Regions from separate parts of the Bacillus thuringiensis genome, predicted to be linked through region 3. Evidence: riboswitches for the same ligand, from Rfam matches in the RefSeq annotation. Region 3 holds a riboswitch; each other region holds the start of a gene.

Region 1 (4,141 bases), 1.8 Mb from region 3:
ATTTAAACAGTAATCGTGTTTTTGAAAATGGAAATATGGTTGAAATATTGTTAATTTTATTTGCGCCGATATTTGTGAATAGAAAGTATTTTTACTTAGTTTCTTTTAGTGTAATTGGAAAGTATGTATTTTTCACTTTGATATTACAAGATATTAAAGTTGTGATTCCACTTGTTTTATGTATATTCTTTTTTATTATTTCACATTCTTTATTAAAACGATTTCAATCTTATGTAAGAACAGTGGTTGAAATGATGAACAATATGAAAGAGACGGAAAATTTAGCAGTGATTGGGACTATGTCTACAACGATTGCCCATGAAATTCGAAATCCGCTAACAGCGTTAAAAGGGTTTACGCAAATGCAAAAAGAAAGAAACCCAACTGATACGATGAGCTACAACATTATGCTACAAGAAATTGAAAGGATTAATGGATTTGTTAGTGAATTGATGTTGTTAGGAAAGCCAAAGCCAACAAATTATGAAAGATGTAATATACGAGCCATTCTTCTATATGTTGTGCAGCTAATGGAAAGTTATGCAACGCAATATAGAGTTAAATGCCATTTACAAGTAGATGGGAATTTACCGGCTATAAACGGTGATGATAAGCAATTAAAACAAGTGTTATTAAATATCATTAAAAATGGAATAGAATCAATGCCAGAGGGTGGAGAAATTCATATCCGTGCATATCAAAAAACGCAAGGACATTTGTGTATTTCTGTCGAAGACCAAGGATTTGGTATAGAGAATGAGAAATTAGGAAAAATCGGCAAGGCTTTTTACACAACAAAGGAGAATGGTACAGGACTTGGATTAATGATTACATATAAAATTATTAAGGAACATCAAGGAAGTATCACAATTCAAAGTAGTGTAGGAGTAGGAACGAAAGTAGAAATTTTTCTGCCGACCGTTTAATGTATTGGGAGAAAAGATTTTTCAGAAAAGTGTTCTTGTTGTGTAAATATAAACATTTTATAAAATGTTTCAAGAAGGGTTTTTTTTATAAAATACTTCGTTTATAATGGAGGAAAATATCGACATGAGATTGGTTGCTCATGTAACGGTTCAGTAGTGTTACGAAAAGATAAGAAGGGGTGCACGCGCATCCTTTTTTCTATGCAGATATTATGAAAGAGGTGGTATGATGGAATTAACATTAAATTCGACTGTATGTTTACATACAATTCAATTTCGAAAAGAGCAAAAGAATTATATTGTAAAAGATACAATTACAGGAGAAAAATATGAAATGCCGCCACTTTGGATTGATGCACTAGCAATGATGCGTGACGGTTTTTTATTGGGTGAAATTGAGGAGAAATTAAAAGAAGAGTATCCAGCTGAAGAAGTAAATATGTTAGCGTTCACGAGGCAATTGTTAGAGTTGGAACTTGTTGAAATGGTAGATGGTGAAGAGATAGCTTGCACAAAGAAGAAAGAGATTGATTGTTTAGCTTGGGTACGTCCTCGTGTGGAACAATTCTTTCTTAATTTAAATAGAAAATATAGAAGCAAAGGTCAGTAATGACCTTTGCTTTTTTTGTAGCTCCATTTAAAAAATAACAGCAAATGCTCTTGCGAAAGCACCGTCACTATTTTTAATTTTTAAAGGTGCTGCTGAGAAAAAGAAACGTTTTGCTTCGATAGCATCTAGATTTGTTAAGTTTTCAATTAAATAAATATTATTCCCTAATAATATGTGATGAATCGGTGATGTTTCTGTTGTAACTTCATCAGGAGAAATGAAATCTAAACCGATAGATTTTACTTTTAATTGAACTAGTTCTTCAGCTAATTCTTCAGAAAGATAAAATGCTTCTTTCTCATAAGCTTCTGTATTCCATTTAGTGGATAGATTGGAATGAAAAATAACAATATCACCTTCTTTTATGTCAGTATTATGCAATACTGCCTTAGGTAATTTTCGCTCTTGAATATGTGTTACATCTATAAGAACAGCTTCGCCTACAAATTGATCTAGCGGTAATTGATCAATAGTTGTTGCTCCTGAAATAAAATGCGCAGGAGCATCACAATGCGTGCCAACATGAACGACAGAATGAAAATCTGTAACTTGATAGCCTGCTTCTTCAACGCTTGTAACAGCTTCTAGTTGTATTTTAGGTGTTCCAGGAAATTGAGACATATTATTTTCAAATGTTTGCGATAGATCAATTACTTTCATTTTACATACCTCCAATATATGTTTTTCAAATAATAAAAAGCTCATCCTTCAGTATCAAGAAAGATGAGCTTTACATGCTAGTTGAGTTTTATCTTCCAAAATGCAATGCATTTTGCAGGAATTAGCACCTATTCAGTTTGTATAAACTGAGGTTGCTGGGCTTCAAAGGGCCGGTCCCTCTGCCTCTCTTGATAAAGAAGTATTCAGTTTTTAAAATCGGAATTTTCCGATAGTTAAATTGTAATTCATTTCCTTTTTGCGTGCAATATAAAATAGGTATTCACCCAAATAAAGCTGCTCGCATATTGTAGCTTATGTAAATAGAATGCTGCGAAGGAGTGAGTGCAGTGACAGGAAATGTACTGAATTACTATGCTGGTGGTAATACAGCTAGGGGATTTCACAATTTATACGAAGAGAATTTAAAAGGATTAGACAGATTATTTATCTTAAAGGGTGGCCCAGGAACGGGAAAATCTTCTTTAATAAAGGCAATAGGTCGTGAATGGGTTGGAAAAGGATACGATATTGAATTTTTACATTGTTCTTCTGACAATAAATCGGTTGATGGTGTAATTATCCCAAAATTAAAAGCAGGAATTGTTGATGGGACATCGCCGCATGTTATTGAGCCAAAAATGCCAGGAGTTGTTGAAGAGTATATAAATTTAGGAATTGCTTGGGACTCAGATAAGCTAAGGAAGCAGAAGTTAGAAATTGAAAGATTTGTTTCAGAAGCAAGCAAAGCTTTTCAGTCTGCTTACGCACGTTTTAAAGAGGCATTGGTTATACATGATGAGTGGGAGAAGATATATATTGATAATATAGATTTTAATAAAGCAAATGAACTAACCGATCAGCTAATCCAGAAATTATTTGCAGATAAAGGCGGGAGACAATCGCTTGTAAAACATCGTTTTTTAGGAGCTGCTACACCGAAAGGGGCAGTTGATTTTGTTCCTAATTTAACAGAAGGGTTACCACATCGTTATTTTATAAAAGGGCGCCCAGGCTCTGGAAAATCAACGATGCTCAAAAAGTTAGCTAAGGCAGCTGAAGAAAAAGGGTTTGAAGTTGAAGTATATCATTGCGGATTTGACCCGAATAGTCTTGATATGGTTATCGTAAGAGAATTAGGCTTTGCAATTTTTGATAGCACCGCACCACATGAATATTTTCCAAGTCGCGAGGGTGATGAAATTATTGATATGTATGCCCTTATTGTTACGCCAGGGACGGATGAGAAATATGCGAAGGAAATTCGTGATGTTTCCATTCAATATAAAGCAAAAATGAATGAGGCGATGTCTTTCTTAGCGAAAGCAAAATCGGTTCGTGATAAATTAGAACGAATTTATATTGCTGCTATGGATTTTTCAATAGTAGATGCATATAAAGATGAGATTCAAAAAGAGTTTGAACGAATTGCTACTACTGTAATCGAAAAGCAACAATAGATGTTCCGTTTTGCTGTCAGTAATTTCTGACAGTTTTTTTAGTATGTAGTAAAATTAGTAGTGTATTTGTCGAATTTCCAAGGAAATAATCAAAAAATAGAGGTGTTATGAAATGAGAGAGAAAATCGAGTTGGAGTTAGAAAGAATTGAAAAAGAGAATGATGTGAAAATTTTATTTGCGGTAGAATCAGGGAGTCGTGCTTGGGGGTTTCCATCGAAAGATAGCGATTATGATGTTAGGTTTGTTTATATACATCCGGTAGAATGGTATTTATCAATTCATGATAAACGAGATGTAATTGAATATCCAATTAGTGATGATTTAGATATAAGTGGTTGGGATATTAGAAAGGCATTGCAACTATTCGCGAAGTCGAACCCAGCTTTACTTGAGTGGATTCGATCACCAATTTTTTATTCGAAAAACTCTAATTTTCCAGAACTACTTCAACAGATGAGTGAGAAGAATTTTGATCCAAAAGCAACGA
Region 2 (4,141 bases), on a different replicon from region 3:
TCCTTTAGCGGTAGTGGAGTCAGTGAAAGAAGCTGTTAAAAATCATGCGAAAGAACCATTTATTGTAGGATATCGTCTTAGTCCAGAAGAGCGTGAACAACCAGGTATCACAATGGATGATACAATTAAACTAGTAAAAGTATTAGCGACGAAAGAATTAGATTATATCCATGCATCGGTTGGGAATTTCTTCGGCGGATCTTTACGTAACTCAGAAGATACAGTTTCTCGTGTACAATTAATTCAAGAAACAGTTGGTAATGAAGTACCTGTTATCGGTGTAGGAGCACTTCAAACACCTGAACAAGTCGAAAAAGCACTTTCGATAACTTCATTAGTTTCATTAGGACATGCTTTAATTATGGATCCAGAATGGATGGAAAAGACTCAAAATAGTGAAGAGAAAACTATTTTTGATGCATTATATGTTAGCAAAAAGGAGGAGTTAGATATTCCAGAAGCACTTTGGAATAAGCTTGTAAATACTTCAGGATGGTTTAATATTCAGGATTGAAATTTAAGTAATAAAGATCCTATATCATACAATTGAAATGATTCAGTATTATATTTAGAAGAATGAATTAGTCCTGGAATGGTTTGTAAATATTCTTGATAAAGAGGGTAGTCCCATCACTTGTGATTCATATATTGTAGAAGAGGTGATGGATTATGGCTACCAAAACATCTCCACTTAAACTAGGCAATGAAATATATGGTACGATAAAAATTGAAGAAGCGTTTCTAACAGCTTTAAAGATGTACTTTATAAAGCAGCAAGAAAAAAAACTCCTAGTTAATCAGGAGTTTTTTTGTTGAAGATGATAACATGGTAGAAATGGTTATTCAGTTTTGTAGATCCATACATACTCTTCACTAATATAAGTATCCAAATATTTCCATTGCTAAACCAGGGGAGGTGTATCTTGATAATATAATTGGTAAAAGATATTTAACCAATTTATGAACAGAGGATAAAACTCAATAATAGAATATTAATATCAACGCAATTATCAATGATATTATCGAAAATACAATCATAAATAATAAAGCTCAGTCATGAGTTATCGCCCTGTTACCGTCATTCCTGCTGTATAAATCGTCTCTACAGAATCATCAGCACTTACAACTTCAACTTTGTAGCGGTATGTTCCAGTGTCGTAAATGTTTTGGCCATATCCTGTGAAAGTTGAAATTTCATCATTTGAGCCAGCTGGAACCCATTGATTTTGCCAATGGAAACTAGTTTCAAATTCTCCCCAGCTATCTCCATATTTTTTCTCAAGGCTAACATTGTAATAAATATCTTCAGCTCGGTTGTTTGTAATTCTTGCAATTGTACTGTTGCCAAAAGTAACTTGTGTAGAATGTACTTGAACTGTAACACCGTTCACCGTTTCGCTAGGACCACAAATATAATGACAGCCCTCATTAAATTCATCAGCATGTGCCTTTGGTGTATCTAAATTTATAACCGTTAAACCGCCTAAAGCTAACGCACCAGTCAACGCAATTGTAGCTAATTTTTTCACGATAATCCCTCCTATTAACCGCTATAAGTGAATGTTTTTGTTTTTACGTATTCATTGCCAGCATAAAAAGATTTCTATGACTCATTTTTATCACCCTTCAGCTTATATAATTCGACAAATGGTGATAATTTCCTGTAAATAAAATGAATAAGCACTCCCGCAGGAATGCTTATTCAAATTCAATTTCTGTTTTATTGTCTGATGTGAAGTATCTTGGAGTAGCACCACACGCCCATCAACTTAAGGATTTTATAACACCCCAAACAAGAAAATGTACATTTCCTCCTGGAGATGTACATTTTTTCGTTTTTGGGTATTCGCTTTTCTTAGCTTGATGGCGATGTGGTCTCGTCACACGTCCTTAAGTTGCGGTGATCCCCATAGCCAAAGAAGTAAGAAGATATTTAGAAGTGCATCAAATTTTGAGGAAGTGCTTGTGAACCGAATCGTAAATAGATGAGGTTTTGTATGTTCGATTTTTAAATAATACCCAAGAAGGAGTGGGTTGTGTTTATAGTAATAATCTATTTTTTGTATTTCTATAATAGGTAATTTTTTTAAAAAAACAGAATTATCTTGACAGTTATTGAATGGATTGATAAGGTTATAAAAAAAATATTTCTTATCCAGAGAGGTGGAGGGACTGGCCTTATGAAACCTCAGCAACAGGTCTGCTTAAGTAGACACTGTGCTAATTCCAGCGGGTGATAATCCTGATAGATGAGAGCTTTCGTTTTTATTTGTCAGTAGCGCCCTCTTTTTTAGAGTGCGCTTTTGTTTTTTCTGGATAGTAACTAAAGGAGATTAGAAATGGAGAACAAAAATGGGCAAGAATTTCAAAGGAAAATGCAAGCACGTCATTTAGTCATGCTATCACTTGGTGGGGTGATTGGAACTGGCTTATTCTTAAGCCCAGGTTACACTATTCAACAAGTTGGCCCGTTTGGAACAATTCTATCCTATCTAATTGGTGCGCTAGTGGTTTATCTAGTTATGCTATGTTTAGGAGAGCTTTCCGTACATATGCCTGAAACTGGCGCATTTCATAGTTATGCAGTTAAATACATTGGACCGGGTACAGGGTATACAGTAGCCTGGTTGTATTGGTTAACTTGGACTGTTGCTTTAGGTTCTGAATTTACAGCCGCAGGATTACTTATGAAGCGATGGTTTCCATCGATAAAGGTTATAGCTATTGTGATTTTTATTGTTTTAGGAGTAGCGGCAATGCTAGGGTTTCTTCCGATGACCCATTCAAAAGCAGCACCATTCTTTTCTAATTATACAAGTGGAGGTTTATTTCCCCATGGTGCTACGGCCATTATAATGACCATGCTTGCGGTTAATTTTGCTTTTTCGGGAACAGAATTAATAGGCATTGCAGCTGGAGAAACAGCGAACCCGGAAAAAATGATACCGAAGGCCATTCGAACTACTCTGTGGAGATTGATTATCTTTTTTGTAGGAACGATTGTTGTTTTATCTGCGTTATTGCCTATTTCCGATACAGGGGTATTAGAGAGCCCTTTTGTTGCAGTTCTAGAACGAATTGGGGTGCCATATTCAGCTGACATAATGAATTTCGTTATCTTAACAGCCATTTTATCTGCGGCAAACTCAGGCCTTTATGCCTCCTCTAGAATGCTTTGGTCGCTTGCTAATAAGAATACGATATCCCCGATTTTTGGAAAAATGACAAAACAAGGTGTTCCAATCAACGCCGTCATTTTCAGCATGGTGGGTGGAGCTTTGGCTTTGCTCTCGAGTATTGTGGCACCAGATACTGTCTATATCGTACTTGTTTCCATTTCCGGTCTAGCTGTAGTTGTAGTTTGGATGAGTATTAGTGCTTCCCAGTTCCTATTTCGCAGACAATTTTTGAAAGAAGGAAATTCTGAAAAGGACTTGATTTATCGCACACCACTATATCCATTAGTACCAATTGCTTCTTTCATCCTTTGTCTGGCATCGTGTATTGGAATTGCATTCGATCCAACACAGAGAATCGCTTTATATTGCGGCATACCGTTTATTTTGTTTTGCTATGGAAGTTATTATCTAAAAAAAAATCTAAAAAAGAGGGGCGTAGATTATGTCGAACAAAATCAACCCAATTGATGATATTTTATCCCAACATTCCATTATGATTCTTGACGGAGCATTAGCTACAGAATTGGAGGCACATGGATGTAATTTGGACGATCCCCTTTGGTCGGCACGTGTGTTACTAGAAAATCCAGAACTAATTTATCAGGTTCATTTAGATTATTTTATTGCTGGAGCGGACTGTGCCATAACAGCAAGCTATCAAGCTACTATTAGTGGTTTTTCCACGCGTGGAATACAAGAACAGGAAGCTTTGAAATTAATTAAGAAAACGGTGTTACTTGCAAGAAGGGCAAGAGATGATTTTTGGAAGGAAAATAAGCAAACGAATAGGGCTAAACCATTGGTTGTTGCATCAGTTGGGCCGTACGGGGCTTACCTTGCAGATGGTTCAGAGTATGTAGGCAACTATGGTGTGACAGATAAAACATTAGCAGACTTTCACCGTTCGAGAATGTCCGCGTTAATTGAAGCAGGTGCAGATCTATTGGCATTTGAAACGATCC
Region 3 (4,141 bases):
TGCTACGCATGGTATTACTGTTAATGCCCTTTGCCCTGGTTATGTCGATACCCCTCTTGTACGTAATCAACTACAAGACTTAGCTACTACACGAAATGTACCACTTGAAAATGTTTTAGAAGATGTTATTTATCCACTCGTCCCACAAAAGCGCTTATTACAAGTACAAGAAATCGCTGATTATGCTATGTTTTTAGCGAGTGAAAAAGCTAAAGGTATAACTGGTCAAGCTGTCGTTATCGATGGTGGCTATACTGCTCAATAAAAAATAAAGTTTGCTCAAGAAGAGCAAACTTTATTTTTTATCGCGAGGATCTTCGTACTTTAGTAATTGCCGCGGGAGCTTCTCAATTGCAACAATTACCCCCTCTAATTTACTTTCAATACGGTGGAGTAAATATAATGTTACAACAATTGGAAACCCTACATTACCTATCATCTTGATCCACTCTTCCATCCTCTTCTCCTCCTTTCATTATATAAGTAAGAGAAAACAATGCATTTAGGCATAAAAAAACAAGCTATTATGTATTAGCCTGTTTTTCAAATAATGATGCAATTTCTCGTTTATAATCCCCGCTTATAATACCTTTCTCAGTAATAATTCCTGTAATTAATTCGTTCGGTGTTACGTCAAATGCAGGGTTATAAACATTCGTTCCGATTGGTGCTACTTGTTTTCCAAAGATTTTCGTAACTTCTGTTTCATCTCTTTCTTCAATAATTATTTCGGCTCCAGTTTCTTTCCTAACATCAAATGTTGACAGTGGCGCAGCAACATAAAATGGGATATCAAAGTGCTTTGCTAAAATAGCTAAATTCATTGTCCCTATTTTATTTGCCGTATCTCCATTTGCGACAATTCGATCCGCCCCTACAATAATTGCATTTATTTCTTTCGTTTGAATAGCATGAGCTGCAGTATTATCTGTAATAAGGGTCACATCAATATTTGCTTGCTTCAATTCCCAGGTCGTTAAGCGACCACCTTGTAAAACTGGTCTCGTTTCACACGCATATGCATGTAAACGCACACCTTTCTCTTTTCCAATATAAAAGGGAGCTAATGCAGTTCCATATCTGGCAGTTGCGATACTTCCAGCGTTACAGATTGTTAAAATATTATCGCCATCTTTAAAACATGTTAACGCATATTCCCCAATATTTCGGCACACCTCTTCATCTTCCTGCTGAATGCGAAGCGCTTCTTCTTCTAATGTTTTTTGTGCTTCTTTTATTGTAGTAATCTCTCGAATAGATTCTCTCATACGATCAATTGCCCAAAATAAATTTACTGCTGTCGGGCGTGACGTTCCTAAATAATTACAATCTCTATTAAACTTCTTTTGAAATTCTTCAATATGTACAGTGTTATATTTTTTTGATGCAAGCGCCAAGCCAAATGCAGCTACAATTCCAATTGCAGGCGCTCCTCGTACTTCTAACATTACGATGCTTTTCCAAACCTCTTCAATAGTCGTCAATGTTTTGTATTCTGTGCTATGCGGCAATTTCGTTTGATTTAATACCGCAATTGCATCACCTTTCCAGCTTACAGATCTCGGAACAGTAACAATTGTACTCACGCTTTTACGCCCCCTGAAACTGTCTGTTGAAATAATGTTCGAAACAGTTGAATATCTGCACTTTTAGATTCATATTTTATTAGTTCTTTACCTAAGGATAGCGCTTGCTTCTTAGCTTGAATTCTTGTTTCTTTATTTTCTATTTCATCTAAATCTGCTACATGAGCTAAACCAATTGTTCTACGAATCAGTTCACATCCGGCAAATCCAACTGCATCAGTAAAGATATTTTGCAAAATAATTGGTAACCATTGTTTTTCTTTCGTATATACTTCTACACCTTCTCCAATCCATAACTTTGTAAAAGTCTCTACAAAATAACTCCACGTCTTTTCTATATGGAAAAATAGTACACTTCTTTTTTCTTCTTCTCTAGATAAAGCATTTAATAATAGATTTGCAATAAATTGACCTATGTCAAATCCAAATGGGCCATATGTCGCAAATTCTGGATCAATCACTTTCGTTTCAGAAGGTGACGAAAAAATACTACCAGTATGTAAATCACCATGAATAAGAGTTTCTTTTCTTGTTAAGAACTTATATTTATATTGTGCTACTTTTAGTTTTAAAGTTTTATCACTCCAAAGTTCATCAACCACGAGCTGTAAATCTGGCTCATAATCATTTGTATCATAATGTCCAAACGGATCTGTAAACACTAAATCCTCTGTAATTTTACAAAGGTCCGGATTTACAAAGGTACCTTCTAGTACCCTCTTCTCTTCTGACTGTAAACCAAAATCTGAAGTATAAAATAAAACATGTGCTAGAAAACGGCCGATATGCTGGGATAAAAGCGGATATTCTTCTCCGTCTATTAATCCTTTTCTTGTAATTGTTAGTCTTGATAAGTCTTCTATTACCGTTATCGCTAACTCTTCATCATGACTGTACACTACCGGAACATAATCCGGTACATACTGCGCAAAAATTTGCAGTGCCTTGCTTTCAATCGTTGCTCTTTTTATAGACAATGGCCAGCTTTCACCAACTACTTTCGCATAAGGCAGTGCTTGTTTTATTATAATTGATTTCTCTCCATCATCTAATTTGAACACGTAATTTAAGTTTCCGTCTCCAATTTCATGACAAACGACATTTGCCTTCGCTTCAAAATAGCCATGATCTTTCGCATATTGTACAGCTGTTATTTCTGTTAATGAATAATATCCCATCGTCTTCTCCCCCTTTTTAAATTCAGAGGTTTTTCTAACATAGAAAAACCTCTTTCCACTAAGAAAGAGGTTTGAAGTTTATCTTCTCCCCTCTTATCTGCCAGAAAGTTTTACTTTCTGCTGGAATTAGCACCGTGCCTTTTGGCGTAATAAACGCCCCATTTCACAATGGTATTACGGTCGGTTGCTGGGCTTCATCGGGCCAAATCCCTCCACCTGCTCTTGATAAGAGTTGTATAATTTTTTGAATTTTTAACTTTATGTTGAAGACTATACCAAGAATAAAAATCACTTGTCAACATTTTATTTGTATAATTCTGGACGGCGATCCGCAAAAACTGGAATTCCTTTACGTACTTCTTTAATTTTCTCGAATTCAAGCTCTCCAAATAAAATTGATTCCTCTTCATTCGCCTCTACTACAACTTCACCCCAAGGGTCCACAATTAAAGAATGACCCGCAAATACATTATTTGGATCCTTTCCTGCTCTATTACACGCAACAACATAACACTGATTTTCAACCGCTCTTGCTTGCAATAGCAAACGCCAATGTGCTAAACGAACTAATGGCCATTCTGCTACAACAAATAATACTTTTGCCCCTTTAGCAGTATGGACACGCATCCACTCTGGAAAACGAATATCATAACAAATTGTTCCAGCACATTCAACATCATCTAGCTTAAATTCGCCCGTACTATTACCAGCTATTAAATATTTATGTTCATCCATAAGCTGAAATAAGTGTACTTTACTATATTCGTTGACTAGCTGTCCTTCATTATTTACAACATACATCGTATTTGTAACGCCTTGCTCCGTTTGCTTTGCTATGGACCCACCAACAATATGTACATCATATTGCTTCGCCCATTCTATTAACTTTTCTTTCGTTTCCACTCCATCCCTATCTGCAATTTCAGAAAGTCTCGTTAAATCATATCCTGTTGTCCATAACTCTGGTAAGACGATAACATCTGGCCTTTCCTTCATAGCTTCGCTTATTTTATTTTTAGCATTCTCAATATTTTTTTCTACATCTCCAAAAACAATATCCATTTGAATACATGCGACTTTCATTTTTTCAGCCCCATTCTTATTTTTCTCTTTACAAAATACTGGAAAGATTATATCATTTGTCACTAGAATTGTAACAACTTTCAAAAGAGGTGGAAAGTATGAAATTATTTCAACCTTCTGAGATAGTAACATCATTGCCAACACAATTTTTCGCTTCACTTGTTGCAAAAGTTAACAAAGTCGTTGCAGCTGGTCACGATGTTATTAATCTAGGTCAAGGTAATCCAGATCAACCAACACCGCAGCATATCGTAAAAGCTTTACAAGATGCTGCCGAAAAGACCATTCATCATA

What was found. A riboswitch is a leader RNA that binds a small molecule or an ion and turns the genes downstream of it on or off. The one in region 3 is predicted to bind S-adenosylmethionine.
Positions count from the first base shown of each region.
Region 1: linked by a shared signal. The riboswitch ahead of AC241_RS02075 (cyclase family protein) and the one ahead of mtnK (S-methyl-5-thioribose kinase) in region 3 are both predicted to bind S-adenosylmethionine.
Region 2: linked by a shared signal. The riboswitch ahead of AC241_RS27995 (amino acid permease) and the one ahead of mtnK (S-methyl-5-thioribose kinase) in region 3 are both predicted to bind S-adenosylmethionine.

Region 1 is NZ_CP012099.1:382,849-386,989, forward strand. Features, by position in the region: gene AC241_RS02065 (ATP-binding protein) at 1-926, shown strand, start outside; gene AC241_RS02070 (hypothetical protein) at 1,156-1,536, shown strand; gene AC241_RS02075 (cyclase family protein) at 1,564-2,196, opposite strand; SAM riboswitch class I at 2,282-2,394, opposite strand; gene AC241_RS02080 (PRK06851 family protein) at 2,544-3,653, shown strand; gene AC241_RS02085 (nucleotidyltransferase domain-containing protein) at 3,766-4,141, shown strand, end outside.
Region 2 is NZ_CP012100.1:170,201-174,341, reverse strand. Features, by position in the region: gene AC241_RS28005 (NADH-dependent flavin oxidoreductase) at 1-514, shown strand, start outside; gene AC241_RS34945 (hypothetical protein) at 670-816, shown strand; gene AC241_RS28000 (hypothetical protein) at 1,062-1,529, opposite strand; SAM riboswitch class I at 2,149-2,256, shown strand; gene AC241_RS27995 (amino acid permease) at 2,340-3,647, shown strand; gene mmuM (homocysteine S-methyltransferase) at 3,622-4,141, shown strand, end outside.
Region 3 is NZ_CP012099.1:3,900,167-3,904,307, forward strand. Features, by position in the region: gene AC241_RS19935 (3-hydroxybutyrate dehydrogenase) at 1-265, shown strand, start outside; gene AC241_RS19940 (YvrJ family protein) at 296-457, opposite strand; gene mtnA (S-methyl-5-thioribose-1-phosphate isomerase) at 525-1,586, opposite strand; gene mtnK (S-methyl-5-thioribose kinase) at 1,583-2,764, opposite strand; SAM riboswitch class I at 2,855-2,996, opposite strand; gene AC241_RS19955 (carbon-nitrogen family hydrolase) at 3,068-3,931, opposite strand; gene AC241_RS19960 (pyridoxal phosphate-dependent aminotransferase) at 3,946-4,141, shown strand, end outside.